DNA from 4 places in the Streptomyces sp. NPDC033229 genome. Region 3 is predicted to be linked to each of the others. Evidence: riboswitches for the same ligand, from Rfam matches in the RefSeq annotation. Region 3 holds a riboswitch; each other region holds the start of a gene.

Region 1 (7,617 bases), 100 kb from region 3:
CACCGATCTGTCGGAACTCGCCTCCCGGCTGCCCGCCGTCGCGGCGGTGCTGCTCGACCTGGGCCGGCGCAACCAGGCCCTGACCGAGCGGCTCGCGGAGGTCGCCGAGCGGCGCGGCACCGACGACCCGGCCCTGCCGCGCCCGCCCCACGAGGAGATCCGGGAGTTCTTCTACCGTCGGCAGAACTACCTCCACACCATCGACACCGCCGCCGAGGAGCTGGCCGCAGAGATCGGCATCCGCCCCGGCGGGGTGCTGCCGGCCCTGGCCGCCCGGCTCGCCGAACGCCACGGGGTCCGCATCGCCGCCGACCCCGACCACCTCCACAGCTACGACCCCCGCGCGCGGGTGCTGCGCCTGTCGAACCGGTTGCGCCCCGGCCAGCAGGCCTTCCGGATGGCGACCCAGCTCGCCCTGCTGGAGTACGGCGGGGAACTCACCCGGCTCGCCTCGGAGGACTACGAGGAAGACTCCGTCGTCCGGCCGCTGGCCCGGATCGGCATCGCCAACTACGTCGCCGCCGCGCTGATCCTGCCGTACCGCGAGTTCCACGCCGCGGCGGAGGAGCTGCGGTACGACATCGAGCGGCTCGCCGACCGCTTCGGGCTCGGCTACGAGACCGTCTGTCACCGGCTCAGCACGCTCCAGCGCCCGCGGCTGCGCGGGGTGCCGTTCTCGTTCGTACGGGTCGACCGCGCGGGCAACATGTCCAAACGGCAGTCGGCCACCGGATTCCACTTCTCCCGGGCCGGCGGCACCTGCCCGCTGTGGAACGTCTACGAGGCATTCGCCTCTCCCGGCCGCATCCATGTGCAGATCGCGGCGATGCCGGACGGGCAGCGCCATCTGTGGACCGCCCGCACCGTCACCCGGCACCGGGGCGGCTGGGGCGAGCCCGGCAAGACCTTCGCCATCGGGCTCGGCTGCGAGATCCGCCACGCCTCCCGGCTCGTCTACTCCGACGGACTCGACCTGGACAACGCCTCGGCCGCCACCCCCATCGGCATGGGCTGCCGGATCTGCGAACGCCTGGACTGCCCGCAGCGGGCCGTCCCACCGCTCGGCCGGCCCCTCGCCGTCGACGAGAACCGCAGCACCTTCGTGCCGTACCCGGTGCGGGACACCGGGCCCCACTGAACCGAGGCCTTGATCCGGGCCGCTGACACTCCGGGCCAGGAGACCCTGGACTTACTAGGACGTCCAACTATATGTTCGGAGGACAAGGTCCGCGGTGCAGGGAAGCCGGTGTGAATCCGGCACGGTCCCGCCACTGTGACCGGGGAGTTCGTCCTCGCGGTACACGCCACTGACGAGCGGGATGTCGGGAAGGCACCGGGACGCGCGCTGATCCGGGAGTCAGGATACCGGCCGCGGAACGTTCCGTGTTTTCCACGAGGATGGAGCAGACACGTATGGCACCGGTCCGTACCCACGACCCTGGTGATCCGGCGCGGCGAGCGGCTGTTCCCGCTCGCTGACGGTTCCTGGCCCTTCGCGTCCCGCGACCCGTCGGCGGCCGCGCGCAACCCGCGCTCTCCGCCGGACGCTTCGCGCCGTCCTCGGATCTCACCTGACGAGAGCAGGCTCTCCCATGGTCCGTGAACTCACCCATTTCATCGGCGGCAGGCACACCCCGGGAACATCGGGTGCCTACGGCGATGTGTACGACCCCAACACCGGCGCCGTGCAGGCCCGGGTGCCCCTGGCGAACCGGGCCGAGACCGAGGCGGCCGTCGCCGACGCGGCCGAGGCCCAGCGGGAGTGGGGCGAGTGGAACCCGCAGCGCCGGGCCCGCGTCCTGTTGCGCTTCCTCCAGCTCGTCGAGGGTGAGAAGGAATCCCTCGCCCGGCTGCTGTCCTGTGAGCACGGCAAGACGGTCCCCGACGCGCTCGGCGACATCCAGCGCGGTCTGGAGGTGGTGGAGTTCGCCGCCGGCATCCCGCACCTGCTCAAGGGCGACTTCACCGACAACGCCGGGACCGGCATCGACGTGCACTCCCTGCGCCGCCCGATCGGCGTGACGGCGGGCATCACCCCGTTCAACTTCCCCGCGATGATCCCGCTGTGGAAGGCCGCCCCGGCCATCGCCTGCGGCAACTCCTTCGTCCTCAAGCCCTCCGAGCGCGACCCGTCCGTCCCGTTGCGGCTCGCCGAGCTGTTCCTGGAGGCGGGGCTGCCGCCCGGTGTGCTCAACGTCGTCAACGGCGGCAAGGAAACCGTCGACACCCTGCTCGAGGACCCGCGGGTGCAGGCGCTCGGCTTCGTCGGCTCGACCCCGATCGCGGCCCACATCTACGCCACGGCCGCCGCCCACGGCAAGCGGGCCCAGTGCTTCGGCGGTGCCAAGAACCACTTGATCGTGATGCCCGACGCCGACCTCGACCAGGCCGTCGACGCCCTGATCGGCGCGGGCTACGGCTCGGCCGGGGAGCGCTGCATGGCGATCTCCGTCGCCGTACCCGTCGGCGAGGACACCGCCGACGCGCTGGTCACCCGCCTCAAGGAGCGGATCGGCACCCTGCGGATCGGCCGGTCCGACGACCCCGACGCCGACTTCGGCCCCCTCGTCGGCCGCGACGCCGTCGACCGGGTCCGCGGCTATGTGGACCTCGGAGTGGAGGAGGGCGCCGAACTCGTCGTGGACGGGCGCGGCTTCACCCTCGCCGGGCACGAGAACGGCTTCTTCGCCGGCGCCTCCCTCTTCGACCGGGTCACCCCGGACATGCGGATCTACCAGGAGGAGATCTTCGGGCCCGTCCTGTCGGTGGTCCGCGCGGCGGACTACGAGGAGGCACTGCGGCTGCCCTCCGAGCACGCCTTCGGCAACGGCGTCGCGATCTTCACCCGCGACGGGGACACCGCCCGCGACTTCACCCGGCGCGTGGACACCGGCATGATCGGCGTCAACGTCCCGATCCCCGTGCCGGTCGCGTACCACACCTTCGGCGGCTGGAAGCGGTCCGGCTTCGGCGACCTGGGCCAGCACGGCCCGGACGCCATCCGCTTCTACACCCGCACCAAGACCGTCACCTCGCGCTGGCCCTCCGGGGTCAAGGAGGGCGCGAGCTTCACCATCCCCACGATGGGATGAGCGCCATGACGACGGGCCTCACCGAGGACCAGCTCGCGATGGCCGAAACGACGCTGGACTTCGCGCGGGAACACCTCGCCCCGCACGCCGTAGCCTGGGACCAGGACAAACACTTCCCCCTCGACGTGCTGCGCAAGGCCGCGGGGCTCGGCCTCGGCGGGGTCTATGTACGGGAGGAGGCGGGCGGCTCCGGCCTCACCCGAGCGGACGGCGTGCTGATCTTCGAGGTGCTGGCCACCGGCTGTCCCTCCATCGCCGGCTACCTCTCCATCCACAACATGGTCGGCTGGATGATCGACCGCTACGGCGACGAGGCCCAGCGCGCCCGTTGGCTGCCCCGGCTGTGCTCGATGGACACCCTCGGCAGTTACTGCCTGACCGAGCCGGGCGCGGGCTCCGACGCCGCAGCGCTGCGGACCCGGGCCGCACGCGACGGGGACTCCTATGTCCTGACCGGCGTGAAGCAGTTCATCTCCGGCGCCGGGGCCGCCGAGGTGTACATCGTCATGGCGCGCACGGGCGGGGAGGGGCCGGGCGGCATCTCGGCGTTCGTCGTCGAACGGGACGACCCCGGGCTGTCCTTCGGTCCCGACGAGAAGAAGATGGGCTGGAACGCCCAGCCCACCCGCCAGGTCGTCCTGGACGGCGTCCGCCTTCCGGCCGACCGTCGGCTCGGCGCCGAGGGCGACGGCTTCCGCATCGCCATGAACGGGCTCAACGGCGGCCGGCTCGGCATCGCCGCCTGCTCCCTCGGCGGCGGACAGAACGCCCTGCACCGCAGCCTGGAGTACCTCGCCGACCGGGAGGCGTTCGGGGCACCGCTGCTCGACGCCCAGGCGCTGCGGTTCCGCCTCGCCGACATGGCGACCGAACTCGCCGCCGCCCGCGCCCTGGTCCGCCAGGCCGCGGAGGCCCTGGACCGCGACGACCCCCAGGCGGCCCAGCTGTGCGCCATGGCCAAACGCTTCGCCACCGACACCGGCTACTTGGTCGCCGACCGCGCCCTGCAACTGCACGGGGGCTACGGCTACCTCACCGAGTACGGCATCGAGAAGATCGTCCGAGATCTTCGAGTGCACCGGATCCTGGAAGGAACGAACGAGATCATGCGCCTGATCGTGGCCCGCGGACTGACGGGAGACGCCCGATGACCCCGACGGACGGCACGGACGACTGTGTGTTGCTGCGCACCGAGGGCCGCGCCGCGTACCTCACCCTCAACCGGCCGAAGGCCCTCAACGCCCTCAGCCACACCATGGTGCGCCGCATCGACGAGGCCCTCACCACCTGGGAGCACGACCCCGCCGTCGAGACCGTCGTGATCAGCGGCGAGGGCGAGCGGGGGCTGTGCGCGGGCGGCGACATCCGGTCCATCCACGCCGACGCCCGCGCCGGCGGTGACGCCTCCGCGGCCTTCTGGCGCGACGAGTACCGGCTCAACGCCCGTATCGCCCGCTACCCCAAGCCGTACGTCGCCCTCATGGACGGCATCGTGATGGGCGGGGGAGTGGGGATCTCGGCCCACGGCAGCGTGCGGATCGTCACCGAGCGCTCCAAGGTCGCGATGCCCGAGACAGGCATCGGTTTCGTGCCCGACGTGGGCGGCACCTATCTGCTGGCCCTCGCGCCCGGGGAGCTCGGCACGCACCTCGGGCTCACCGGAGTGCCCGTGGGCGCCGCGGACGCCCTGCTGTGCGGCCTCGCCGACCACTTCGTACCGGCGGACGCACTTCCCGCCCTCGGCGCGGACCTCGCCGCCGGGGCCGTGCCCGATGTCCTGCCCCGCCATGTCCGCGAGGCACCGGAGGGCCGGCTGGCCGCCGACCGGGAGTGGATCGACCACTGCTACGCGGCCGACACCGTAGAGGAGATCATCGAGCGGCTGCTCGCCGCGGGCACCCCGGCCGCCAAGGAAGCCGCCGAGACGATCCTCGCCAAGTCGCCCACCGCCCTGAAGGTCACCCTCGCCGCGCTGCGCCGCGCCCGGGACCTCGGCCCGCTGGAGCGGGTCCTGGAGCAGGAGTACCGCGTCTCCTGCGCGGCCCTGTCCGCTCCCGACCTGGTGGAGGGCATCCGCGCCCAGGTGATCGACAAGGACCGCGCCCCGCGCTGGTCGCCGGCAACCCTGGCGGAGGTCGGCGGGGCGGACGTGGCCCGGTTCTTCGCACCGCTCGGCGCCCGGGAACTCTCCCTCGCCGACGACGCCCCGCAGGAGGTGCCCTGGTGAGCGCCGTGAGCCCCGCGAGTACGGTCGTCGGCTTCGTCGGCCTCGGCCACATGGGCGGTCCGATGGCCGCCAACCTCGTCAAGGCCGGATACCGGGTGCGCGGCCACGACCTGTCGGCCGCGTCCCTGGCGGCGGCCGCGGCCGCCGGTGTCGAACCGGCCGTCTCGGCGGCCGAAGCCGCCGCGGGTGCGGACGTGGTGATCACCATGCTGCCCGCCGGCCGCCATGTCCTCGCCCTCTACCAGGACGAGGGGCTGCTCGCGGCGGCGACGCCCGGCACCCTCTTCGTGGACTGCTCCACCATAGACGTGGCCGATGCCCGGGCCGCCCACGACGCCGCAGCGCGAGCCGGGCACCGCGCCCTGGACGCGCCCGTCTCGGGCGGGGTGATCGGCGCGGAAGCCGCCACCCTGACCTTCATGGCCGGGGGCGGCGAGGCCGAGTTCGCGCGGGCGGAGCCGCTGCTGTCCGCGATGGGCAAGAAGGCCGTCCACTGCGGAGCGGCAGGCTCCGGTCAGGCCGCGAAGATCTGCAACAACATGATCCTCGGCATCTCGATGCTCGCGGTGGGCGAGGCGTTCGTCCTCGGCGAGCGCCTCGGCCTGTCCCACCAGGCCCTTTACGACGTGGCCTCCACCGCGTCCGGCCAGTGCTGGGCCCTCACGGTCAACTGCCCGGTCCCCGGCCCCGTCCCGGGCAGCCCCGCCAACCACGACTACCGGCCCGGCTTCGCCGCGCCCCTGATGGCCAAGGACCTCGGCCTCGCCGCCAACGCCCTCCGCGCGGGCGGGGTGCACGCCGAGCTCGGCCTGCGGGCGGCTGAACTGTACGCGGAGTTCGCCGAGGGCCCGGGGGCAGCGGAGGACTTCTCCGCGATCATCCGGACGATCAGAGACCGGTCCATCCAGGACACCGCAGAGAACGGAACGGCCACCGCATGACCTACGAGACCATCCTCGTCGAGCGCAAGGGCCGCACGGCCCTCGTCACCCTCAACCGGCCGAAGGCCCTGAACGCCCTCAACCTCCAGGTCATGAACGAGGTCGTCGACGCCACCGCCGCACTCGACCGTGACCCCGACATCGGCTGCATCGTCCTCACCGGCTCACCCAAGGCGTTCGCGGCCGGGGCCGACATCAAGGAAATGCGGCCGCAGGGGTACATGGACATGTACCTCAGCGACTGGTTCACCGCATGGGACCGGCTCGGCGAACTCCGCACACCGACCGTCGCCGCCGTCTCCGGCTACGCCCTCGGCGGCGGCTGCGAGCTCGCCATGCTCTGCGACATCCTGTTGGCCTCGGACACGGCGGTCTTCGGCCAGCCGGAGATCAAGCTCGGTGTGATCCCCGGCATCGGCGGCTCCCAGCGGCTGACCCGCGCGGTCGGCAAGGCCAAGGCCATGGAGCTGTGCCTGACGGGCCGCACCATGGACGCGACGGAGGCCGAACGCGCGGGGCTGGTCTCCCGGATCGTGCCGGCGGACGAACTCCTGGAGGAGGCGCTCGCGGTCGCCGACACCGTGGCCGGGATGTCCGCGCCGGTCGCGATGATGGCCAAGGAGGCGGTCAACCGGGCCTTCGAGACGACGCTGGCGGAGGGCGTCCGCTTCGAACGCAGGCTCTTCCACGCGGTGTTCGCCGTCGCGGACCAGAAGGAGGGGATGTCGGCGTTCGTGGAGAAGCGGCCGCCGGAGTTCACGCACCGGTAGACGGGCGAGTGCGGCTTCCCTCGCCGGGATGGCCCAAGCGCTGCCGAAATCCATTCGCCCGAGATCTCGTCATGGGAGAAGCTGCGGCCGGACGATCTACGGACGGGAGCGGATTTTCATGAGCGGGATCCTGGGCGGGACGCTGGCGGCGGGCGACGCGGTGACGGTGCGGCTGGTGAAGGAACCCCGGCCCGAGGTGCGGTACCCCGCGACCGTGGTGCGCGACGACGGCACGCACGTCGTGGTGCGCGCCCCCTGGGCCGGTGCCGACACCCGTGACTTCGGGTTCGTGCGGTTCGAGAAGGGTGACGTTTTCACCGAGCACTACTGGCGTGACCGCTGGTACGCCGTCAAGGAGGTGCGGGACGCCGCCGGGGTCGTGAAGGGCTGGTACTGCGACGTCACCCGCCCCGCCCGCGTCGAGGAGGCCGGGCTCGTCGTCACCGACCTGGACCTCGACCTGTGGCTCTCGGCCGACGGGGCCACGGTGCTGCGCCTGGACGAGGACGAGTTCGCCGAGAGCGGCATCGCCGAGCGCGACCCCGTCGCCGCCGGACACGCCCGCCGGGCGCTGGACGACCTCGAGG
Region 2 (7,617 bases), on a different contig from region 3:
GGCCGCCCGTGGCCCGCCCGTCGGTCACCACGACCAGCAGCGGCCGCCGCGACGGGTCCCGCAGGCGCTCCACCCGCAGCACCTCGTGCGCCTGGAGCAGCCCGGCCGCCAGCGGGGTGCGGCCACCGGTCGGCAGCTTCTCCAGCCGCGCCGCGCCCGCCTCCACCGACGACGTCGGCGGCAGTGCCACCGCCGCGCCCGACCCCCGGAAAGTGATCATGCCGATCTTGTCGCGGCGCTGGTACGCGTCGAGCAGCAGCGACAGCACCGCGCCCTTGACCGCGCCCATCCGCTTACGGGCCGCCATCGAACCGGAGGCGTCCACGACGAACAGCACGAGATTGCCCTCGCGTCCCTCGCGCACCGCCTCCCGCAGATCGTCCCGGCGCACCACCAGGCCGGGCCCCGAGCGGCCGCGCGCCCGCTGGTGCGGGGCCGCCGCCTGCACGGTCGCCGCCAGGTGCAGCTTGGACAGGGCGCCCCGGGGGCGGCGCGCCCCCGTGGTCCGGCCGTGCGCGGTGCGCGCGCGGGAGCGGCGACCGTCGGCGCCCTCACCGAGCCCGGGCACGTCGAGCTTGCGCGTCCGGAACGGCTCGGCGGCCCCCACGACGGCACTCTCGCCGCCCTCGGCCTGACCGGTCCGATCGTTCTGACCGCTCTGCCCTGCCGGGTCCGGCTGGGTGCTCGGAGCGTGGTCGGGGGCGGCGGGAGGGTCCACCCGGCCCTCGTCTCCCCCCGTCGGCTCCTCCCGCTGTTCCGGCACGTCCGGGGCGCCCGACTGCTCGTTCTCGGGGCTCTCACCGCCGCCGGGGCCGTCGTCCGGGCCGCCGTCGGGGCCGTCGTCCGGGTCCTCCGGCTCGGGCTCCGGCTCGTCCTCCTCGAACTGCCGGAGGATGTCGTCCAGCCGGTCCTCGTCCAGCCCCGGCGCGTCGAAGGGGTTGCGCCGGCGCCGGTGCGGCAGCGCCAGCAGCGCCGCCTGCCGGACGTCCTCGGCGGTCACGTCCGTCCGGCCCGCCCACGCGGCGAGCGCCGTCGCCGTCCGCGCGGTCACGATGTCCGCGCGCATGCCGTCGACCTCGAAGCCGGCGCACACCGCGGCGATCCGGCGCAGCGCGCCGTCACCCAGCCGCACGTCCGGCAGCAGGGCGCGGGCGGCGGCGATCCGCTCGCGCAGCGCGTCCTCCTCGGCGGCCCACTTGGCGGCGAACGCCGCCGGGTCCTCGTCGTAGGCGAGCCTGCGGCGCACGACCTCGACCCGCTCGTCGGTCTCCCGCGAGGCCGCGACCTCGACGGTCAGCCCGAAGCGGTCCAGCAACTGCGGCCGCAGCTCGCCCTCCTCGGGGTTCATCGTCCCGACGAGCAGGAAACGGGCCGCGTGGCGGACGGAGACACCCTCGCGCTCGACGTAGGAGGAGCCCATGGCGGCGGCGTCCAACAGCAGGTCGACCAGGTGGTCGTGGAGGAGATTGACCTCGTCGACGTACAGCACGCCGCGGTGCGCGTCGGCCAGCAGGCCCGGCTCGAAGGCCTTCACGCCCTCCGACAGGGCCCGTTCGATGTCGAGCGCGCCGACGAGCCGGTCCTCGGAGGCGCCGACGGGCAGCTCCACCATCCTGGCGGCGCGCGCGCCGCCGGCCGCGTGGGCGCCGTCGGCGTGCGGGCCGTCGGGGCAGGCGGGGTCGGGCAGGGCGGGGTCGCAGGAGAAGCGGCAGCCGGTGACGACGTCGACGGCGGGCATCAGCGCCGCGATGCCGCGCACCATCGTGCTCTTGGCGGTCCCCTTCTCGCCCCGGACGAGCACACCGCCGATCGACGGCGAGATCGCGTTGAGCAGCAGACCCAACCGCATGTCGTCCATTCCGACGACCGCGGTGAACGGGTAGGTGGCCGAGGCCATCAGCGGGTACCCCCTTCAAGGGTTTCAAAGGAACGGCTCTGGTCGGGCGCCTCGGAGGCGGCGGTGTTCGCCGCGCCGTCCGACGGTTGTGCGGGGACGGCCGGCTGCTCGCCCGCGGGGACGGCCGGCTTCTCGCCCGTGGCGGCGTCGGCGGGGTACGCGGGCGCACCCGGCGGGACGAACGGCAGCCCGGCCGGTACGCCCCCCTCGATCAGCCGCAGCAGCGCGTCCGTGTCCGCGTGCCGCTCGATCAGATCACCGAGCCGGTCCAGCTGTTCCTCGCGCAGGGCCGCGAAGCTCGTGTCCGGCGCCGGGACGAAGGACCGGCCCGCCGCGTCCGCCACGCGCCGCAGGAACGCCCGGCGGAAGCCGTCGCTCTCCAGTGAGCCGTGCCAGTGCGTACCCCAGACCGAACCCACCCGGCAGCCGTCCAGGAACACTTCGTCCCCGCCGGTCACCTCCGCGACGCCGTGGTGGATCTCGTAGCCCTCCACCCGCTCGCCGAGCGCCTCGCCGACCGGGCGCTCCAGCGTCTTCTCCCGGGCGAACCGCACCCGCACCGGCAGCAGCCCGAGGCCCTCGACCGTGCCGGCCCGGGACTCCACGTCGTCCTCGATGCGCTCGCCCAGCAGTTGGTAGCCGCCGCAGATGCCCAGCACCGGCCGCCCCTCGGCGGCGCGGCGCTTGAGCGCGTCCGCGAGCCCGCGCTCACGCAGCCAGGCCAGTGCCTTCACCGTCCCCCGGGTGCCCGGCACGATCACCAGATCGGCGTCGGCCAGCTCCTCCGGACGGTCCACGAAGCGCACGATCACGCCCGGCTCCGCGGCCAGCGCGTCGACGTCCGTGAAGTTCGACATCAGCGGCACCGCGCACACCGCGACCCGCAGCACGTCCGCGCCGTGCGGCGGGGCCACCACCGACTCGCGCACCGCGCCGCGCATCGAGACCCGCAGACCGTCCTCCTCGTCGATGCCGAGGCCGTGCGCGAAGGGCAGCACGCCCACGGTGGGTCGGCCGGTGAGGTCCCGCAGCATGTCCAGGCCCGGCTCCAGGAGCGTCACATCGCCCCGGAACTTGTTGACCATGTAGCCCGCGATGTGTGCCTGATCCTCGCGGGACAGCAATGCCGTCGTACCGAAGAAGGACGCGAAGACCCCGCCCCGGTCGATGTCGCCGACCACCACGACCGGCAGCCGGGCCGCGCGGGCGATGCCCATGTTGACGATGTCCGTGCGGCGCAGATTGATCTCGGCGGGACTGCCGGCGCCCTCACAGATCACCGCGTCGTGTGTACGTCGCAGCTCCTCCAGACACTCCGTCACCGTCCCGAGCAGCGCCTCCCGCCGCCCGCCGTACAGCGACGCGCCCGACGACTCCCCAGACGCCCCTGGCCCTCCGAAGTACCCGCGCGCGCTGAGTTCGCCCACCGGCTTGCCCAGCAGCACCACCTGGCTGCTGCGGTCGCTGCCGGGCTTGAGGAGGACGGGGTTCATCAGGGCGCTGGGCTCGACGCGGGCGGCGGCGGCCTGCATGGCCTGCGCCCGGCCGATCTCGGCGCCCTCACGCGTCACGAACGAGTTCAGCGACATGTTCTGCGCCTTGAAGGGCGCGACCTTGACGCCCTTGCGGACCAGCCACCGGCAGATCCCGGCCGTGACCACGCTCTTGCCCGCGTCCGAGGTGGTCCCGGCCACCAGCAGGCCCCCGCCCAGCGGGCCCGTGGGCCCGCTCCTGTCCGCTGTCACCGGTTCCTCCTGCGCTGCGTGGGAGCTATGACCCGTCGGGTGGTCCGTAGTGCTGTCCGTACGACCGGGACGGCTGCCGGAAGTCTGCCCAGGGCGCGGCCGGTCGGCGCACCGCTCGTGGAGCACGTCGCGGCCCGCGCGCCGGTGACGGCGTACCGCCCGGCGATCGCGACCCCGAGGGCCAGCAGCGACACCCGGCGCGAGAGCCGTACCGCGCGCTCGATGTCGGCCGCCCGGACCGGGCGGAGCTCCGCGCCCAGGACGGGACGGTGTTCGACGCGGCCCGCGTAGGCGAGGGTGCCGCCCAGCCGGACGCCGAGGGCCCCGGCGAAGGCGGCCTCGACGGGGCCGGCGTTGGGGCTGGGGTGCCGGGCGGCGTCGCGCCGCGCCACCCGCCAGGCGCCGCGCGGGTCGGGGCCGGCCAGGACGGCGAGGGCGGCGGTGAGCCGGGCGCCGGGCCAGCCGACGACGTCGTCGAGACGGGCCGAGGCCCAGCCGAACCGCCGGTAGCGCGCGGACCTGTGGCCGACCATCGCGTCCAGGGTGTTGACCGCACGGAAGCCGACGAGCCCGGGCACACCGCCGAGGGCGCCCCAGACGAGGGCGCCCACCACGGCGTCGGAGGTGTTCTCGGCGACGGATTCGACGACCGCCCGCGCGATCTGCTGCGCGTCCAGTGACTGCGGGTCACGGCCGCACAGATGCGGCAGCCGCTCCCGGGCGACGTCCAGGTCCCCGGCGGCCAGGGCGCCGCCGACGGCCCGGGCCTCCCGGCCCAGGGACGTGCCGCCGAGCACGGCCCAGGTGGCGGCGGCGGTCAGCGCGACGTGCGCGCGGGGGGAGTTCCGTACGGCACGGGTCAGCAGCCCGGCGGCCGCGGCGGTGCCGCCCGCGCACACCAGGGTGTGCAGGGCGCCGTAGCCGCGGTGGTCGCGCCACAGTCGTCGCTCGACGCCTTGCGCGGCGCGCCCGAAGGCGGCCACGGGGTGGCCGCGGCGGGGGTCGCCCACGAGGAGGTCGCCGAGAAAGCCGAGCGCGGCACCGGACGCGAAACCGACGTGATCGGCACGCATCGGATCAGACCGCCGTCATGCCTCGGAGGGGTGCACGGAAGGCGGAGGGAGGGGGTGTGGGGCGGCAGCCGGGCATCGCGATGTGTCCTCACTCAGGGTCCGCGCCCTGGTTCGACGTGACCGGCGACCAGAGTCTCCTGGCTCCCGGATCGGCGCCGCCCCCGGTCTTCCAGCTCGCTTCGGCGAGCCGTGACCCCTATGGACCCACGGGGTGGGGGAGCGCTCCCCGGTGACAGTGGCGGGACCGCGCCGGACTCACACCGGCTTCCTCTTGCTGTCGCCGTTTGGCCCCGGAAGTCCACCACGGCCCGGGAACGGCCGTCAACTCACGTTTGACCTGCGGCCATGGCCGCCCCGGGCCGTGGGTGGACTGTCGCCGACGGACGATCAGGCGACGATGAGGTAGATCCCGTACGCGACGGCCGCCGCGCACAGCGCGAAGCAGGCGTACGCGCCGGTGCGCGCCGCCGCGGTCGGGGCCGTGGTGGCCGCCGCCGCACCGGCGGCGCCGTCCCGCGTGCCCTGGGGCTTGCGGGAGGTGCCGACGATGCCGAGGGTGAAGACGCCCACCATCGCGACGGTGACGACGAGGCTGACGCCGAAGACCTGGCCGAGAGCTGCCCAGTCGATGTTCATTGCGTACTTCCTTAAGGCTGGCGGGTCCGGCGTCAGCCGGTCGCGGCGGCCGGGGTGCGCTCGGGCTCGCGGGGAGCCGGGGCGACCCGGTCCGGGAGGAGCCCGGCCGGCGGCGGGGCGACGGCCTGGAGGGCGGTGGTGACGACACCGGCGGGCTCGGCGACCGCGGCGTCGAGCACGTTGACGTTGTCGTGCGTCACGGGCTTGCGGCGCGAGGCCAGCCAGATCGCGCCACAGACTGCGAGGGCGAGCACGGCGACCGTGGCGACGCCCCAGTCGCCCCGGTCGGCGAGGAGGGCGGCACCGGCGCCGACGAGGCCGGCGGCCGGGAGCGTCAGGCCCCAGGCGGCGACCATGCGCCCGGCGGTGGACCAGCGCACCACGCCGCCCTTGCGGCCCAGGCCCGCGCCCATGACGGCACCGGAACAGACCTGGGTGGTGGAGAGCGCGAAGCCGATGTGGGAGGAGGCCAGGATGGTGACGGCGGCGCCGGTCTGGGCGGCGAAGCCCTGCGGCGGCTGAATGTCGGCGAGGCCCTTGCCCAGGGTGCGGATGATGCGCCAGCCGCCGAGGTAGGTGCCCAGCGCGATGGCGATGCCGGCCGAGGCGATGACCCACAGCGGCGGGTCGGCGTCCGCGCCCAGCGCGCCGCCGGAGATCAGGGCGAGGGTGATGATGCCCATGGTCTTCTGGGCGTCGTTGGTGCCGTGGGCGAGGGAGACCAGGGCGGCCGAGGCGATCTGCCCGGCGCGGTAACCCTTGGCACTGGCCTCGGGGTCGGTGTCGCGCGCCACGCGGTAGGTCAGGCGGGTCGCCAGCACGGTCGCCAGGCCGGCCACGACCGGGGCGACGACGGCGGGGATGAGGACCTTCATGACGACGGCCTCACCGTGGACGGCGTCCGTGCCCACCGAGGCGATGGTCGCGCCGATCAGACCGCCGAACAGCGCGTGGGAGGAGCTGGAGGGAAGGCCGGCGAGCCAGGTGAGCAGGTTCCAGACGATCGCGCCGACCAGTCCGGCGAAGATGATCTCCGGCCGGATGCCTGATTCGTCGACGATGCCCTTGGAGATCGTCGCCGCGACCTCCACGGACAGGAACGCGCCGACGAGATTGAGCACGGCCGACATGGCCACCGCGGTCTTGGGCTTGAGCGCCCCGGTGGAGATGGTGGTGGCCATGGCGTTGGCCGTGTCGTGGAAACCGTTCGTGAAGTCGAACACCAAGGCCGTGACGATCACGATCCCGATGAGAAGCGTGATGTTTTCCATTCACCCAGGCAATCAGCTCGATGGTCAGGTACGCGGCGACCGTAGGGACCCTGGGTGAACGGAAGGTGAACTGGAACGGACCGAGTAGTGACGCCAACCGGAGGCGGAGAACGATGACAGCGACCGAAGACCGGATAGCCGGGCCCGGGGAGATCCCGCGGACATGGGCGGACGTGGTCACCACGGCCCGTCGCACCACCTCGGAGGGGCTGGTGGTGGGCACCTCCGGCAACGTCTCCGCCCGGGTGGGCGATGTTGTTCTTGTCACTCCCTCAGGAGTCCCCTACGACCGGCTCGGCCCCGACGACGCCGTCGGCGTCGACCTCGACGGCCGCCGGGTCCTCGGCGAGCTGACCCCCACCAGCGAGCTGCCCATGCACCTCGCCGTCTACCGCGCCACCGACGCCCGGGCGATCGTGCACACCCACGCCGTCCACGCCACCGCCGTCTCCACCCTCGTCGACGAGCTGCCGCTGGTCCACTACATGGCGGCGGCCCTCGGCGGACCGGTCCGGGTCGCCCCCTACGCCCTCTACGGCACCGAGGAACTGGCCGGCCACCTCCTGGACGCCCTCGACGGACGCACCGGCGCCCTGCTGCGCAACCACGGCACGGTCACCTACGGAACCACCCTCGACCAGGCGTACGACCGCACGGCCCAGCTGGAATGGATGTGCCGCCTCTGGCTGACCGCCGCCACCGTCCCCGGCCACACCCCGACGCTGTTGACCGGAGCCCAGGTCGCCGAGGTCGCCGACAAACTTCGCGGCTACGGACAGCGCTGACCCCCGCCCCCGCGCCCCCGACCGACCGCGGCCGTGACGAGAGGGGCCGCCCGCTGGCCGGGGGCGCCGGAGCCCCACACACTGGAGGGGATGCGCCCGCGTACAGCGGCGGCCCCTCTCGTCACGGCCGCCACGACCGTACTCGGTGCCGGAGCGGCCGCCCTGGCGGCCGGACGGTACGCGAGCGACGCCGCCCTCAAGCCCGCGCCG
Region 3 (7,617 bases):
TCGGCGAGGTCGGCGTCGGTGCGCCAGTCGCGGCTGTCGATGAGCTGGAGCAGGCCCGCGCCGTAGGTGCCGGGGCGGGAGCCGAAGATGCGGGTGGTGGCGCGGCGTTCGTCGCCGTGTTCGGCGAGGTCGGCCTGGGCGTGGGCGCGGACGTAGTTGTCGTCGGCGCTCTCGTCGAGGGCGGCGGCGAGCCGGACCGCGTCGTCGAGGAGGCCGATGACGTGCGGGAAGGCGTCGCGGAAGAAGCCGCTGATGCGCAGGGTGACGTCGATGCGGGGGCGGCCCAGCTCCGCCAGGGGGATCGGCTCCAGGCCGTTGACCCGGCGTGAGGCGTCGTCCCAGAGCGGGCGGACGCCCATCAGGGCGAGGGCCTCGGCGACGTCGTCGCCGGAGGTGCGCATCGCGCTCGTGCCCCACAGGGACAGGCCCACCGACTTCGGCCAGTCGCCGTGGTCCGTGCGGTAGCGCTCCAGGAGGGAGTCGGCGAGGGCCTGGCCGGTCTCCCAGGCGAGTCGGCTGGGGACGGCCTTGGGGTCGACGGAGTAGAAGTTGCGGCCCGTCGGGAGGACGTTGACGAGGCCGCGGAGGGGTGAGCCGGACGGGCCGGCCGGAACGAAGCCGCCGTTCAGGGCGTGCACCGCGTGGTCGATCTCGTCGGTGGTGGCGGCCAGGCGGGGTACGACCTCACGGGCGGCGAAGTCGAGGATCGCGGCGACCTGTTCGCCGTGCTCCCGAGCCACGGAAGCGACCGCGGCCGGGTCCCAGTCGGCGTCCTCCATCGCCTGGACGAGCGCGCGGGCCCGCTCCTCCGCCTCGTCGGCGGTGGTGCGGGTGGCGGCGGACTCGTCGAGGCCGAGGGCCTCGCGCAGGCCCGGCAGGGCCGCCGTGCCGCCCCAGATCTGGCGGGCGCGCAGGATCGACAGGACGAGGTTGACGCGTGCCTCGCCGACGGGCGCACCGCCGAGGACGTGCAGACCGTCACGGATCTGGGCGTCCTTGACCTCGCACAGCCAGCCGTCGACGTGGAGCAGGAAGTCGTCGAAGCCGTCGTCGTCCGGACGGTCGTCGAGGCCGAGGTCGTGGTCGAGCTTCGCGGCCTGGATGAGCGTCCAGATCTGGGCGCGGATGGCGGGCAGCTTGGCCGGGTCCATCGCGGAGATGGACGCGTACTCGTCGAGGAGCTGTTCCAGGCGGGCGATGTCGCCGTAGGACTCGGCGCGGGCCATCGGCGGCACGAGGTGGTCGACGAGGGTGGCGTGGGCGCGGCGCTTGGCCTGGGTGCCCTCGCCGGGGTCGTTGACGAGGAAGGGGTAGATCAGCGGCAGGTCGCCGAGGGCGGCGTCCGGGCCGCAGGCGGCGGACAGGCCGGCGTTCTTGCCGGGCAGCCACTCCAGGTTGCCGTGCTTGCCGAGGTGGACCATGGCGTCGGCGCCGAAGCCGCCGTCCGCCCGGGAGGCGGCGATCCAGCGGTAGGCGGCGAGGTAGTGGTGCGAGGGCGGCAGGTCGGGGTCGTGGTAGATCGCGATGGGGTTCTCGCCGAAGCCGCGCGGCGGCTGGATGAGGATGAGGAGGTTGCCGCGGCGCAGCGCCGCGAGGACGATGTCGCCCTCGGGGTTGGCGCTGCGGTCGACGAACATCTCGCCGGGCGCCGGGCCCCAGTGCTCCTCGACGGCCTCGCGCAGCTCGGCGGGCAACTCGGCGAACCAGCGCCGGTAGTCGGCGGCCGGGATACGGACGGGGTTGCGGGCGAGCTGCTCCTCGGTGAGCCACTCCTGGTCGTGGCCACCGGCCTCGATGAGGGCGTAGATCAGCTCGTCGCCGTCGCCGGACGCGAGGCCGGGGACCTCCTCCGAACCGAAGTCGTAGCCCTCCTCGCGCAGTCGGCGCAGCAGCGCCACGGCGCTGGCCGGGGTGTCGAGCCCGACGGCGTTGCCGATGCGGGAGTGCTTGGTGGGGTAGGCGGAGAGGACCAGCGCGAGGCGCTTGCCGGCCGCGGGGATGTGGCGCAGCCGGGCGTGGCGCACGGCGATGCCGGCGACGCGGGAGGCGCGCTCGGCGTCGGCCACGTACATCGGCAGCCCGTCCTCGTCGACCTCCTTGAAGGAGAACGGGACGGTGATGAGGCGGCCGTCGAACTCGGGGACGGCGACCTGGGTGGCGGCGTCGAGCGGCGAGAGGCCCTCGTCGTTCTCCTCCCAGGCGCTGCGGGGGCCGGTCAGACACAGGGCCTGGAGGATCGGTACGTCGAGCGCGGCGAGGGCGCCGGCGTCCCAGGACTCGTCGTCGCCGCCGGCGGAGGCGGCCGCGGGCTTGGTGCCGCCCGCGGCGAGGACGGTGGTGACGACGGCGTCGGCGCTGCCGAGAGCCTCGACGAGCGCGGGCTCGGGGGCGCGCAGCGAGGCGACGTACAGCGGCAGGGCGCGGCCGCCCGCGTCCTCGATCGCCCCGCACAGGGTCTCCACGAAGGCGGTGTTGCCGCTCATGTGGTGGGCGCGGTAGTAGAGCACCGCGATGAGCGGGCCGCTCGCGCCCGGCTTGGCGGTGCGCTCCAGCGGGCCCCAGGTGGGGGCGGGCGCGGGCGCCTCGAAGCCGTGTCCGGTGAGCAGCACCGTGTCGGAGAGGAAGCGCGCGAGCTGTTCGAGGTTGTCGGGGCCGCCGTGCGCGAGGTAGGCGTGGGCCTCGGCGGCGATGCCGATGGGGACGGTGGAGGCCTCCATCAGCTGGGCGTCGGGCGCCTGTTCGCCGGTGAGGACGACGACGGGGCGGTCCCCGGCGAGCAGCAGGTCGAGCCCCTCCTGCCAGGCGCGGATGCCGCCGAGGAGCCGCACGACGACGAGGTCGGTGCCCTCCAGCAGAGCCGGAAGCTCGTCGATCGCGAGGCGGGCGGGGTTGGCGAGGCGGTACGGGACCGGGCCCCCGGCAGCAGCAGCCGCGCGGGCGCTGAGCAGGTCGGTGTCGGACGTCGACAGGAGAAGGATCACGCGGCGCTCCCCAGGGCATCGAGGGTCGCCCGGGGTACGCCGGACCGGATGGTGCGCATGCGGCGGCTGGCCTTCCTCGGGGTCCGCGCCCCGGGCGGTTGGAGGACGGCGGGAGTTCCTGACTCGCCCGGCATCGCTGCCGGGCTCACAGTGGCGGGACCGTGCCGGAGTCTCACCGGCTTCCTCCCCTGACGCCGTCGCTGGCGTTTGGCGGACCAGAGGACGAATAAAGAGATTCTGGCCACCGGTGAGCATAGTAAGCGCTGGCCGTTCGGCACAGGACGGTGCACCCCGTGTGATCGTCGGTATGCTCGCCGCCATGCCCGTCACCCCCACATCCCCCCCGGAGCGGGATGAACCGGCCGCCGGCGGACGAACCGTCCGCGCGGGCGGCGACGCGTGCCCCGGAGCGCTGCGGCTGCACACCGCGGACGACGGTTCGCTGGCGCGCGTCCGGCTGCCCGCCGGGCTGTTGACGGCCCGTCAGGCGATGACATTGGCGCTGGTCACCGAGGAGCTGGGCGACGGGAATCTCGACATCACCTCGCGCGGCAACGTCCAGTTGCGCGGGCTGGCCGACGGCTGCGGCGGCGAACTGGCCGGGCGGTTGCGGGCGGCGGGGCTGCTGCCCTCGGACCGGTACGACCGGGTACGCAATGTGGCGGCCTCGCCGTTGTGCGGTCTGGACGGGGAGGCGGAACCCTCCCGCGCCGGGGCAACCGATGTGCAGGCCTGGGCGCGCGCCCTGGACGCACTCCTGTGCACCCCCGCGCTGCCCGGACCGCCGTCCGATGCGCCCGACCCTTCCGACGGCCTGGATTTGTCAGGTTTGTCGGGTCGTTTTCTCTTCGGCCTGGACGACGGCCGCGGCGACATCGTGGCCCTCGGCCCCGATGTGACATTGGTCGCAAGCGGCGTGGGGCAGGCCACCCTGTGCTTCGCCGCCACCGGTCCCGGCCTGCGGATCGCCGCCTGTGACGCGCCGCGCGCGGCCGCGCTGGCCGCGCGCGAGTTCCTCGCGGCGCTGGCCGACAGCGGCGCCAAGGCCTGGCGCGTCCGGGACCTGGCCCCCGAACGCCGCCCGCGCGTCGAAGCGTTGGCGGCCCGGCTCACGGCCGCGGGCATCGCCTGCGCCCCGCTGCCCCGGCCCCGGCTCCCGCACGGACCTCCGGTCGGGCCCGGCCTGGTCACCGGCCGGGACGGGCGGTGCGCCCTGTCGGTGACCGCGCCGCTCGGGCGGCTGACCGCCGCCCAGTGGCGGCTCGTGGCCACCACGGCCGCCCAGGACGGGGCGGGCGAGCTGCGTGTGACACCCTGGCGCGGCATCGTCGTCCCCGGCCTCCCGGCCGGTACGGCCCGCATCCGGCTGACGGCGCTCGCGGACGCGGGACTCGTCACCTCCACCACGTCCCCCTGGCACCGGGCGGGCGCGTGCGCCGGCCGGCCGGGCTGCGCCAAGTCCCTCGGTGACGTACGGGCGGACGCGGCGGCCTGCCTCCCGGGGCTGCCACCGGCGGGGCTCCCGGTGTACTGGTCCGGCTGCGAGCGGCGGTGCGGCCACCCGGGCGGGAGATGGGTCGACGTGCTCGCGACCGGTGACGGCTACCGGATCGCGGTGCGGGACGGGGAGACGGAAACGCATACGGAAACAGCCACAGCGGGGGGACTGGCCGACGCGGTCGCGGCGGCTCGTACCGTCGCGGACTGACCCTGCACGACACCACCAGGCGCAACCCAGCAAGCGAGGCACAGTGTTCGAGTACGAGAAGGACGGCGCGTCCATCTACCGCCAGTCCTTTGCCACCATCAGGGCCGAGGCCGACCTCGGCGGGCTGCCGCCGGACGTCAGCCAGGTCGCGGTGCGCATGATCCACGCCTGCGGGATGGTCGATCTCGTACGGGACCTCGCGTACTCCCCCGAGGTGGTGGCGCGGGCCCGCGAGGCGCTGCGCGCCGGGGCGCCGATCCTGTGCGACGCGAACATGGTCGCCAGTGGCGTGACCCGCAAGCGGCTGCCCGCGGACAACGAGGTGCTGTGCACCCTCGCCGACCCGTCGGTGCCGGAGCTGGCACGGCGGATGGGCACGACCCGCAGCGCGGCGGCGCTGGAGCTGTGGCGCGAGAAGCTGGACGGCGCGGTCGTCGCGGTCGGCAACGCGCCGACGGCGCTGTTCCGTCTGCTGGAGATGATTCAAGAAGGCGGGGCGGCGGCGCCGCGCCCGGCCGCGGTCATCGGCATACCGGTGGGCTTCATCGGTGCCGCCGAATCCAAGGACGCCCTGGCCGACAGCCCGCTGGGGCTCGACTATCTGGTGGTGCGGGGCCGTCGCGGCGGCAGCGCCATGGCAGCGGCGGCGATCAACGCGATAGCGAGCGAGGAAGAGTGAACGAGCAGCCTTCGACGACGGGCCGACTGTACGGAGTGGGCCTCGGCCCCGGCGATCCGTCGCTGATGACCGTGCGGGCCGTCGAGGTCATCACCGGGGCCGATGTCGTCGCGTACCACAGCGCCCGGCACGGCCGCAGCATCGCGCGCACCATCGCCGAACGCCATCTGCGCCCCGACCACATCGAGGAGCAGCTGGTCTACCCCGTCACCACGGAGACCACCGATCACCCCGGTGGCTACCGGGGCGCGATGGAGGAGTTCTACGAGGAGGCCGCGGCGCGGCTGGCCGTCCATCTGGACGCCGGGCGCACCGTCGCGGTGCTCGCGGAGGGCGACCCGCTCTTCTACAGCTCGTACATGCACATGCACAAGCGGCTCGCGGACCGCTACCCCACGGAGGTGATCCCCGGGGTCACGTCCGTCAGCGCGGCGGCGGCCCGGCTGGGTGAGCCGCTGGTGGAGGGCGAGGAGGTCCTGACGATCCTGCCGGGCACGCTGCCCGAGGAGGAGCTGACGGCCCGTCTGGCCTCGACCGACTCGGCCGTGGTGATGAAGCTCGGCCGGACGTTCCCCGCCGTGCGGGGCGCGCTGGAGCGCGCGGGCCGGCTCGCGGACGCGCGCTACGTCGAGCGCGCCACGATGCCCGGGGAGCGTACGGGCCTGCTGGCCGACGTGGACCCCGCGTCGGTGCCGTACTTCTCGGTGGCGGTGCTGCCGAGCCGCGTCGACGCTGCTCCGGCCGCCTCGGGCCGGGGCGAGGTCGTGGTCGTCGGGCTCGGCCCGGCCGGCCCGCTGTGGCTGACGCCGGAGGCGCGCGGCGAGCTGGCGGCGGCCGAGGACGTCGTCGGCTACAGCACGTACGTGAACCGGGTGCCCGTCCGGCCCGGCCAGCGGCGGCACCCGTCCGACAACAAGGTGGAATCCGAGCGCGCCGAGTTCGCCCTTGACCTCGCCCGGCAGGGGCGGCGGGTCGCCGTCGTCTCCTCCGGGGACCCGGGTGTCTTCGCGATGGCGACGGCCGTCCTGGAGGTCGCCTCCGAGGACCCCTACCGCGAGGTGCCCGTGCGGGTGCTGCCCGGCATGACGGCGGCCCACGCCGCCGCCTCCCGGGCGGGCGCGCCGCTCGGCCACGACTACGCGGTCGTGTCGCTGTCCGACCGGCTCAAGCCGTGGGAGGTCATCGCGGAGCGACTGCGGTCCGCCGCGGCGGCGGACCTGGTCCTCGCCCTGTACAACCCCGGCTCCCGCAGCCGCGTCTGGCAGGTCGGCAAGGCCCGCGACCTCCTCCTGGAGCACCGCCCGGCCGACACCCCGGTCGTCCTGGGCCGGGACGTGGGCGGCCCGGAGGAGAGCGTACGGATCGTCCGGCTCGGCGAACTGGACCCCGAACAGGTCGACATGCGCACGATCCTCATCGTGGGCTCCACGCAGACCCGCACGGTACGGCGTGGTCCCGGCGACGGCGAGGAGATCGTCTGGACGCCTCGGCGGTATCCGGAGGTGTGACCGGACGGGTCCGGCACCGGCTTCACGGCCGGCGCCGGGCCGGGCCGCCGGAGCGGGTCACTGGCCGAGGAAGGAAACCTGGCGGATGTATCGGCTCCCGCCTCCGCACCGGAGCGGACCGGCGGCACCGTCAGCCCGCGTGCGCGCGCAGCCAGCGCACCGCCCCCGCCGGGTCCGTGGCGACCGGTACACCCTCCGGGACCTCCGGGCGTCGGACGACCACCACCGGGATGCCCGCCTCGCGTGCGGCGACGAGCTTCGCGGCCGTCGCCGCCGCCCCGCTGTCCTTCGTGACCAGGACGTCGATGCCGTGGCGGCGCAACAGCTCCGCCTCGCCCTCCACCGTGAAGGGGCCCCGGGCCAGCAGCACCTCCATGCGTACCGGCATCGGCGGTTCCGGGGCGTCCACGGAGCGGACGAGGAACCACATATCCTCCAGGTGGGCAAAGGCCGCCAGGCCCATCCTCCCCGTGGTCAGGAACGCCCGCTTCCCGAGCGCGGGAAGGGTGTCCGCCGCCTCGGCCAGCGAGCCGACCGGGCGCCAGTCGTCGTCCGGCCCCGCGACCCAGCCGGGACGGCGGAGGGCCAGCAGGGGAACATGGACGTCCGCGGCGGCCCGTGCCGCGTTGCAACTGATCGTGCCGGCGAAAGGATGGGTGGCGTCGATGAGCGCGTCCACCTGCTGCTCGCGCAGCCACCGGGCCAGGCCCTCGGGCCCCCCGAAGCCCCCGATCCGCACCT
Region 4 (7,617 bases), on a different contig from region 3:
AGATCCTCGGAGGTGAGCAGGCCGTCGAGCCGCCCCGACCAGGGCACCCCGGCGGTGCGGGCCGCGTGCACCACCTCGTCGAACGGGGCGTCCGCGTGGTCGAGGTCGTCCCACCACGCCACGGTCCGCTCGTCGAGGTCGCAGGCGGTGGCCGGGTGCACCACGGTGTTGAGGAAGCAGCCCAGGACGGGCTGTGCCGCGGCGGGCCTGCCGCCCCAGGGATAGCCCAGGGCCGGGACCCGGTCCGGGCCGTACAGCGTGCGCGCGGCGGCGGCACAGGCGTCGAGCAGCTCGGGGAAGGCGGGCCGGGAGCCGTCCGGCGCGGCGGGCAGCCGGTGCAGCACGGCGCCGGTGCCGGCCGGGCCGTCCCCGGCGCGCGGCGCCGACGCGGGGCCGGCGGCCGGGCGCAGCGCGGCGAGCCGCCGGGCCCAGTACGTGACGGACCGCTGCCCCGACGCCCGCGCCTCGGCCTCCAGTTGGAGGTGCACGGCCTCGCGGTAGGCGGCCAGCTCGTCCGCCGCCCGGGCATCGGGGACGTCCCGGGGGCCGAGCCCGTCGCGGTAGGCGTCGGTGAGATCCGCCATGACCCGGCCGATGGACGCCTCGTCGCAGGCCGCGTGGTCCATGACGACGGCCAGGACGTCGCGGTCGGCCGCCGGGTCGGCGACGAGGAACAGCCGCAGCGGCGGGCCCTCGGCCGCCCAGGCGCCGAGCGCCCGGCGCAGCGCGTCGGCGGCGCTCTCGCCGGGGCGCGGCTCCACACCGCTCACCCGGGCGTCGGGCTCCCCGAGCCGCTGCACCGGGACCCCGCGCAGTGTTTCGGGGCGGGCCCGCAGGGCCGGGTGCAGGGCGGCGAGGTGCCCGGCCGCCGCCCGCAGCCGGCTCACGTCGACGGACCCGCGGGGGAAGGCGAAGAACAGCGGGACGAGATCGGCCCGGCCGGCCGGGTCCATCCGCCGGGCGAGCAGGAACCGCCGCTGCGCACCGGTGACCGGGAGCGACCCGGCGGCCCGCGCCGTGCCGTCGACGGTGCGCCGGTATCGGTCGAGGTACTGCGAGGTGATGCTGCTGGACTGCACGATGTCCTCCCGCGCGCCCGGGGCGCGCTGACTCGTGAGACGAAAGGGGGGTGTCGGGCGGTGGTGCGGTGGGGCACGTCCGACCGCCGCGGTGTCGGAGCGTCCGAGCGGTTCGCTACGAGGGCGCTTCCGGGCGGCGGGTGGGCGGGGTGGTGGTGCGGTGGGGCCTACGTACCGGAGACGGCCCGGTCCTCGTCGGCGGCGGGCGCCGGCAGATCGCGCAGGCGCCGCAGCGGGGAGAGCAGCAGGGGCAGAGGGACGAGCAGGAAGCCCGCGGCGCACACCCATACGGCGGCGCGCGGCCCGGCGGCGGACGCCACGGCCCCGCCGAGCAGGGCGCCGAGCGGCATGGTGCCCCAGACCATGAAGCGCAGGGTGGCGTTCATCCGCCCGAGGAGCGCGTCGGGGCACAGCAGTTGCCGGAAGCTGACCTGGGCGACGTTGTAGACCACCGCGCCGAAGAAGACGGCCGCGGAGGCGACCGCGAACCAGACGGCGGCGGCGCCGTGTCCGGCCAGCGGCCACAGCAGCGCGAACGGCCCGGTGACGACGGTCGACAGCCAGATGACCCGGGCCTGGCCGACCGCGCGGGCGAGCGCTCCCGCGCACAGCGCGCCGGCCAGTCCGCCGACGGCCGAGGCCGACAGCATCAGTCCGAGCACCCCGGGGGGCAGGCCGAGCTCCCGCACCAAAAACACCGTCTGCACGGACATCAACATCGCGGAGAAGAAGTTCGCGACCCCGGTGGCGCAGGCGATCATACGGAGGACGGGATGGCGGAGGACGAACACGAGGCCCTCCGCGACCTGGGCCCGCAGCGGGACGCCCGCGACGGGCGCGGGCCGCGGCTCACGGGCGCGGATCCCGCGCAGGAAAAGCGCCGAGACGAGGTAGCCGATCGCGTCGGCCAGCAGGGCGACGGGCGCCCCGAGCAGCTGCACCAGGGCGCCGCCCAGCCCCGGCCCCGCCACCTGGGCGGACGAACGAGCCGTCTCCAGGGCGCCGTTGCCCGCGACCAGCTGCTCCCGGGGGAGCAGGCCGGGCAGGTAGCTCTGGTGCGCGATGTCGAAGAACACGGTGGCCACACCGGTGATGAGGGCGGCCACGTACAGCTGCGCCATGGTCAGCGCCCCGGCCCACGCCGCGAGCGGCAGGCTCAGCATGGTCACGGCCCGTACGACGTCGGTGCGGATGAGCAGGGGCAGCCGCCGCATCCGGTCCACCCAGGCTCCGGCGGGCAGCCCGACCAGCAGGAACGCCGCGGTCTCGGCGGCGGTCAGCAGCCCGACCTCCATGGGCGACGCGTCGAGCTCGATGACGGCCACCAACGGCAGGGCCACCACGGTCACTTGGGCACCGATCTGGCTCACCGCTGCCCCGGAGAGCAGTAATCGGAAGTCGTAGTTCCGTAAGAGCCCTGAGCACACCGGCTTCACTGACGAGGACATTTGGCAGACATTTGGTGATGAGGGTGGGCACAGTCAAAAGGATCCGGGTACTTCCGGACAGTTTTGTTCGTAATGCGGACAACTCGTGGTGACGTTGGGGCGAAAGGTTTCATACTGTTGCTTGAACGTCACCCAGGGTGGCCTGCGACGGAAGCGTTTTCTGCGGTTCCGGTGCGCCGAGGGGGGCCTGATGTTCGAATGTCCGATAGTCGGTGCCGTGCCCGGGGTGGATCGGTTCAAAGTGGTGACACTCGGGCGGCTTTGAGATAAGCGGCGATGAGATGGGCGGCTCGGGGAGGAGTGTCCGGGAGTGTCCGGCTGCCCTACAGCTCCACGTCCGCCTGCACCGGCAAGTGATCGCTGGGGAACTGCCCGCCCTGCTGGAAGACGTTGATGGCCGCGCGCCGGGTCCGCACCCGGGGCGAGGTGAGGATCCAGTCGATGCGGTCGCCGTCCGGCACGAGTGGCCGGTATCCGTGGAAGGTCGCGTACTGCGCCCCGCGCCGGTCGGCCGCGTCCCAGGAATCCACGAGCGAACCCTGGTCGAGCATCGTGCCGTAGACGGGGTTGCCGTGTGCGGGGACGTTGAAATCGCCGGTGACGATCCGGGGGAGGGCCGGATCCAGACCGCGCAGCCGAGTGGTGATCAGCGCGGCGGAGCGCTCGCGCGCGTACTGGTGGGCGTGGTCGAGATGGGTGTTGAAGGCATAGAACTCGCCCCCGGTGAGCAGATCCCGGAACCGGACCCAGGTGACCATCCGGATCACGGTGTTGCCCCAGGTCGCGGAGCCGATGAGATACGGGGTGTCGGAGAGCCAGAAGTGGTCGTACGCGACGGGGGCGAGCCGCCGCACGTCATGGAAGACGGCGGCGAACTCATCACGGCTGCCTCCCGCGCGGCCCGTGCCGATCCACGCGTAGCGCGGCCCGAGATCGTCGGCGATGTCCCGCAGCTGCGCGTACAGCCCCTCCTGGGTGCCGAGGAGATGAGGGCGTTCCTGGCGCAGCAGCGCGCGGGTGACAGGCCGGCGATCGGCCCAGGTGTGGGGCGGGGTGTCGGAGGCGTAGCGGAGGTTGAAGCTCATCACCCGCAGCGGACTTCGGCCGCCACCACCCCCGACGGGCCCGGCCGCGGCCGACGCGGCCACGGCCCGCAGCGCGGTGCGGCGGTCGAAAGGAGCGTGCGCGAAGGCGGTCACGGCGTCTCCAGGGTCCGGGCGAGGTCCGGGTACCGAGGATTCTCATGCGTCGCAGGGGCCGCCGCAACGGTGCCGTGGGTGACACGTGCGGGGGGTTGTGACGGCGTCCGTCGACGGGCGGCGGCGCCCCCGGGGGCGCCGCCGGGCGTGTCGGCGCGGCTCGCGCGAGGGCCCGGCCCCCCTCTTTTCCGCCACCACACGCCAAGATCGAATCCTTGCGCGGATTCCCCTACCGGCACTTCGACATTGTGTCTAGGGTGGGAGACGCAGCTGGTTCGCCCCGCCCGCCAGGCGGGAGCGTCGCAAGAGGGAACCCGGTGGGAATCCGGGACTGCCCCGCAGCGGTGAGTGGGAACGACCGCCGTCATACGCACTGGACGCCCACGCGTCCGGGAAGCGACGGCCAGTAGGTGCCCGACGGCCCCAAGGCCCAGGGCGCGCCCGCGAGTCCGAAGACCTGCCACTGCCCGCGCGCCACCCGCGCGCGGTGATCTCGGTGGCCTCGAGGGAGGGCCGGCGGTGGCAGGCAGGCGTGCCCGGCACGCCCGCCCTCTTCGTCGTCCCTTCGCGCCCGGGTCCGCCGTGGTCATTCCGCGACTCGCGAAGGAGAGTTCCGTGACCGACCGCATCGCCACCCCGCCCTCCCGGGCCACCGTCCACGGCTACCCCCGCCAGGGCCAGGGCCGTGAGCTGAAGAAGGCCATCGAGGGCTACTGGGCGGGCCGCGTCACCGCCGACGCCCTGCACACCACCGCCGCCACCCTGCGCCGCACGGCCTGGCGCCAGTTGACCGAAGCCGGTGTGGACGAGGTCCCCACCGGTGACTTCTCGCTCTACGACCACGTCCTGGACACCACGGTCATGGTCGGCGCCATCCCCGAGCGGCACCGCACCGCCGTCCGGGACAACGCCCTGGACGGCTACTTCGCCATGGCCCGCGGCACCCAGGAGGCCCCGCCGCTGGAAATGACGAAGTGGTTCGACACCAACTACCACTACCTCGTCCCCGAACTGGGCCCGGACACCGTCTTCACCGCCGACCCCGCCAAGCCGCTCGGCGAACTGCGCGAGGCCCTCGCCCTCGGCCACACGGCCCGCCCCGTCCTGGTCGGCCCGGTCACCTATCTGCTCCTCGCCAAGCCGGCCCCCGGCGCCCCGGCGGACTTCCAGCCCCTCACCCTCCTCGACCGGCTGCTCCCCGTGTACGCCCGGGTGCTGGCCGAGCTGCGGGCCGCGGGCGCCGAGTGGGTCCAGCTCGACGAGCCCGCCCTCGTGCAGGACCAGCCCCCCGCCGTCCTCAGCGCCGCCACCCGCGCCTACCGCGACCTCGGCGCGCTCGCCGACCGGCCCAGGATCCTGGCCGCCGCCTATTTCGACCGCCTCGGTGACGCCCTGCCCGTCCTTGCCAAGTCACCCGTCGAGGGTCTGGCCCTGGACTTCACCGGCCCCGCCGCCGCCAATCTCGAAGCCCTCGCCGCGGCCGGCGGTGTGCCGGGCAAGCGCCTCGTCGCCGGCGTCGTCGACGGACGCAACATCTGGCTCAACGACCTCGAACACTCGCTGGCCACCCTCGCCACCCTCCTCGGTCTCGCCGGCCGGGTGGACGTGGCACCGTCCTGCTCGTTGCTGCACGTCCCCCTCGACGCCACCGCCGAACGCGACGTGGACCCCCAGGTCGCCCGCTGGCTCGCCTTCGCCCGCCAGAAGACCGAGGAGATCGTCACCCTCGCCCGCGGACTGAACGAGGGCACGGACGTCATCGCCCCGCAGCTCGCAGCCAATCGCTCCGCCCGCGCCTCCCGCGCCGCCTCCGCCCTCACCCACGACCCGGCCGTCCGGGCCCGCGCCGCGGCCGTCACCGAGCGGGACACCCGCCGCCCGCAGCCGTACGCCGAGCGGACCGCCGCCCAGCGGGCCCGGCTGAACCTGCCGCTGCTGCCCACCACGACCATCGGCTCGTTCCCGCAGACCACCGAACTGCGCACCGCTCGTGCCGACCTGCGCTCGGGACGGATCGACGCCGCCGGGTACGACGAGCGCATCGCCGCCGAGATCCGCGACGTCCTCGCCTTCCAGGAGAAGGCCGGGCTGGACGTCCTCGTCCACGGCGAGCCCGAACGCAACGACATGGTCCAGTACTTCGCGGAGCGGCTCACCGGCTACCTCGCCACCCAGCACGGCTGGGTGCAGTCCTACGGCACCCGCTATGTCCGTCCGCCGATCCTGGCCGGTGACATCTCCCGCCCCGAGCCCATGACCGTGGCCTGGACGAGCTACGCCCAGTCGCAGACCGAGCGCCCGGTCAAGGGCATGCTCACCGGGCCCGTCACCATGCTCGCCTGGTCCTTCGTCCGCGACGACCAGCCGCTCGCCGACACCGCCCGCCAGGTCGCCCTGGCCCTGCGCGATGAGGTCGCCGACCTGGAGGCCGCCGGGACCGCCGTCATCCAGGTCGACGAGCCCGCGCTGCGCGAGACGCTGCCGCTGCGCACCGCCGACCGGCCCGGCTACCTGGCCTGGGCGACCGAGGCGTTCCGGCTGACCACCGCGGGCGTCCGGGCGGACACCCAGATCCACACCCACATGTGCTACGCCGAGTTCGGGGTCATCATCGGCGCCATCGAGGAGCTGGACGCCGACGTCATCAGCCTGGAGGCGGCCCGCTCGCACATGCAGGTCGCCGACGAACTCGCCGTGGCCGGATACGGGCACGAGGTGGGCCCGGGCGTCTACGACATCCACTCGCCCCGTGTGCCGGGCGTCGAGGAGACCGCCACCCTGCTGCGCAAGGGGCTCGGCGCCATCCCCGCCGAGCGTCTGTGGGTCAACCCCGACTGCGGCCTGAAGACGCGGGGCTGGAGCGAGGTCCGCGCCTCCCTGGAGCATCTGGTCGAGGCGGCCCGGCAGGTGCGGGCCGAGCTGACGGGTCCTGACGCGCGCTGACGCCGGTCACCGCCGCTCTGATCAGGGGCGGCAGCGGGCGCGGCCCGGCGCCGATGTGCCGGGCCGCGCCCGCTGTTCACGGCCAATCCCGCTCAAGTGGCCCAAATCCCAACGGACTCTCATGATTGACTGCCCCCACCGGTCATGCCCCCCACAGGAGAGGACGGCCACGATGAGCAGGCGCCCCGAGCCGCGTCGAATGATCATCGGTGGGGAGGAGGCGGTGGTGGTGGCCCCCGAGGAGTACGAGCGCCTGGCGACCACCCGCAGACAGGTGGGCGCGCAGGGCGCCCGTATCCGCGTCCTCAAACAGGAACTCCAGCACAGCCTCGCCCTGTTGGCGGCCGTCGAGTCCCTGCTGGCCGACGTTCCGCACGGCCGTCCGGGGCCGTCCTTCGACGGCGGGGGCGGCGGTGACGTCGGCCATCCGGCGGCCTCCTGTGTCCGCTGCGGGTTGCTGGAGCTGATCCAAGGGAGGCCGCCGGCCGCGACGCGGGCCCAGCGGGGCGGGCTGACCGCCCTGTGAGTCCCCGTGTACTTCCGTGCCGGTTCAGGGGGCCGGCGGTGCCGGCTCCGGGGTCAGTGGCCGACCGCAGCGCAGGTTCCAGCGTCCGGCACGGCCGGTGAGTTCGGTCAGCGACAGCGGGGGCACGTCGAGCCGCCAGAAGAGCTGCGGCGGCAGCCCCAGCGCGTGCACGACCGCCGCGCGGACCACCGCGGGTTCCACGACGGCGAGCAGCCGGCCGTCGTCGTCGGTCCGCCCGTCCAGCCAGGAGCCGACCCGGCCGACGAGGTCCAGCAGCGACTCACCCCCGTGCGGCGCGGCGCCGGGGTCCGCCAACCAGGAGGCCACCGCCTCGGGTTCGGTGGCGGAGAGCTCGGCCAGCCCCCGCCCGCGCCAGCCGCCCACCTCCAGGTCCCGCAGCTCGGGCACGGCAGCGGGGGACA

Evidence for each region. Region 3 has a riboswitch for cobalamin ahead of cobN (cobaltochelatase subunit CobN). Riboswitches for the same ligand answer to the same signal wherever they lie in the genome.
Region 1: another riboswitch for cobalamin. It lies ahead of ACZ53N_RS11080 (CoA-acylating methylmalonate-semialdehyde dehydrogenase); the one in region 3 lies ahead of cobN (cobaltochelatase subunit CobN).
Region 2: another riboswitch for cobalamin. It lies ahead of ACZ53N_RS09240 (cobalamin biosynthesis protein); the one in region 3 lies ahead of cobN (cobaltochelatase subunit CobN).
Region 4: another riboswitch for cobalamin. It lies ahead of metE (5-methyltetrahydropteroyltriglutamate--homocysteine S-methyltransferase); the one in region 3 lies ahead of cobN (cobaltochelatase subunit CobN).

The regions. Positions count from the first base shown of each region.
Region 1 is NZ_JBVIQR010000009.1:104,711-112,327, reverse strand. Features, by position in the region: gene ACZ53N_RS11085 (short-chain fatty acyl-CoA regulator family protein) at 1-1,138, shown strand, start outside; cobalamin riboswitch at 1,214-1,388, shown strand; gene ACZ53N_RS11080 (CoA-acylating methylmalonate-semialdehyde dehydrogenase) at 1,593-3,092, shown strand; gene ACZ53N_RS11075 (acyl-CoA dehydrogenase family protein) at 3,089-4,243, shown strand; gene ACZ53N_RS11070 (enoyl-CoA hydratase/isomerase family protein) at 4,240-5,319, shown strand; gene mmsB (3-hydroxyisobutyrate dehydrogenase) at 5,316-6,260, shown strand; gene ACZ53N_RS11060 (enoyl-CoA hydratase) at 6,257-7,030, shown strand; gene ACZ53N_RS11055 (ribonuclease FAU-1 family protein) at 7,149-7,617, shown strand, end outside.
Region 2 is NZ_JBVIQR010000007.1:163,319-170,935, forward strand. Features, by position in the region: gene ACZ53N_RS09230 (putative cobaltochelatase) at 1-1,897, opposite strand, end outside; gene ACZ53N_RS09235 (cobyric acid synthase) at 1,897-3,609, opposite strand; gene ACZ53N_RS09240 (cobalamin biosynthesis protein) at 3,639-4,715, opposite strand; cobalamin riboswitch at 4,847-4,985, opposite strand; gene ACZ53N_RS09245 (hypothetical protein) at 5,103-5,351, opposite strand; gene ACZ53N_RS09250 (inorganic phosphate transporter) at 5,384-6,622, opposite strand; gene ACZ53N_RS09255 (class II aldolase/adducin family protein) at 6,736-7,407, shown strand; gene ACZ53N_RS09260 (alpha/beta hydrolase family protein) at 7,498-7,617, shown strand, end outside.
Region 3 is NZ_JBVIQR010000009.1:788-8,404, forward strand. Features, by position in the region: gene cobN (cobaltochelatase subunit CobN) at 1-2,981, opposite strand, end outside; cobalamin riboswitch at 3,072-3,216, opposite strand; gene ACZ53N_RS10620 (cobalamin biosynthesis protein CobG) at 3,289-4,689, shown strand; gene ACZ53N_RS10625 (precorrin-8X methylmutase) at 4,733-5,368, shown strand; gene ACZ53N_RS10630 (precorrin-2 C(20)-methyltransferase) at 5,365-6,876, shown strand; gene ACZ53N_RS10635 (cobalt-precorrin-6A reductase) at 7,007-7,617, opposite strand, start outside.
Region 4 is NZ_JBVIQR010000003.1:161,492-169,108, reverse strand. Features, by position in the region: gene ACZ53N_RS04270 (condensation domain-containing protein) at 1-1,079, opposite strand, end outside; gene ACZ53N_RS04265 (MFS transporter) at 1,247-2,527, opposite strand; gene ACZ53N_RS04260 (endonuclease/exonuclease/phosphatase family protein) at 2,851-3,726, opposite strand; cobalamin riboswitch at 3,998-4,189, shown strand; gene metE (5-methyltetrahydropteroyltriglutamate--homocysteine S-methyltransferase) at 4,342-6,669, shown strand; gene ACZ53N_RS04250 (hypothetical protein) at 6,842-7,195, shown strand; gene ACZ53N_RS04245 (histidine phosphatase family protein) at 7,220-7,617, opposite strand, start outside.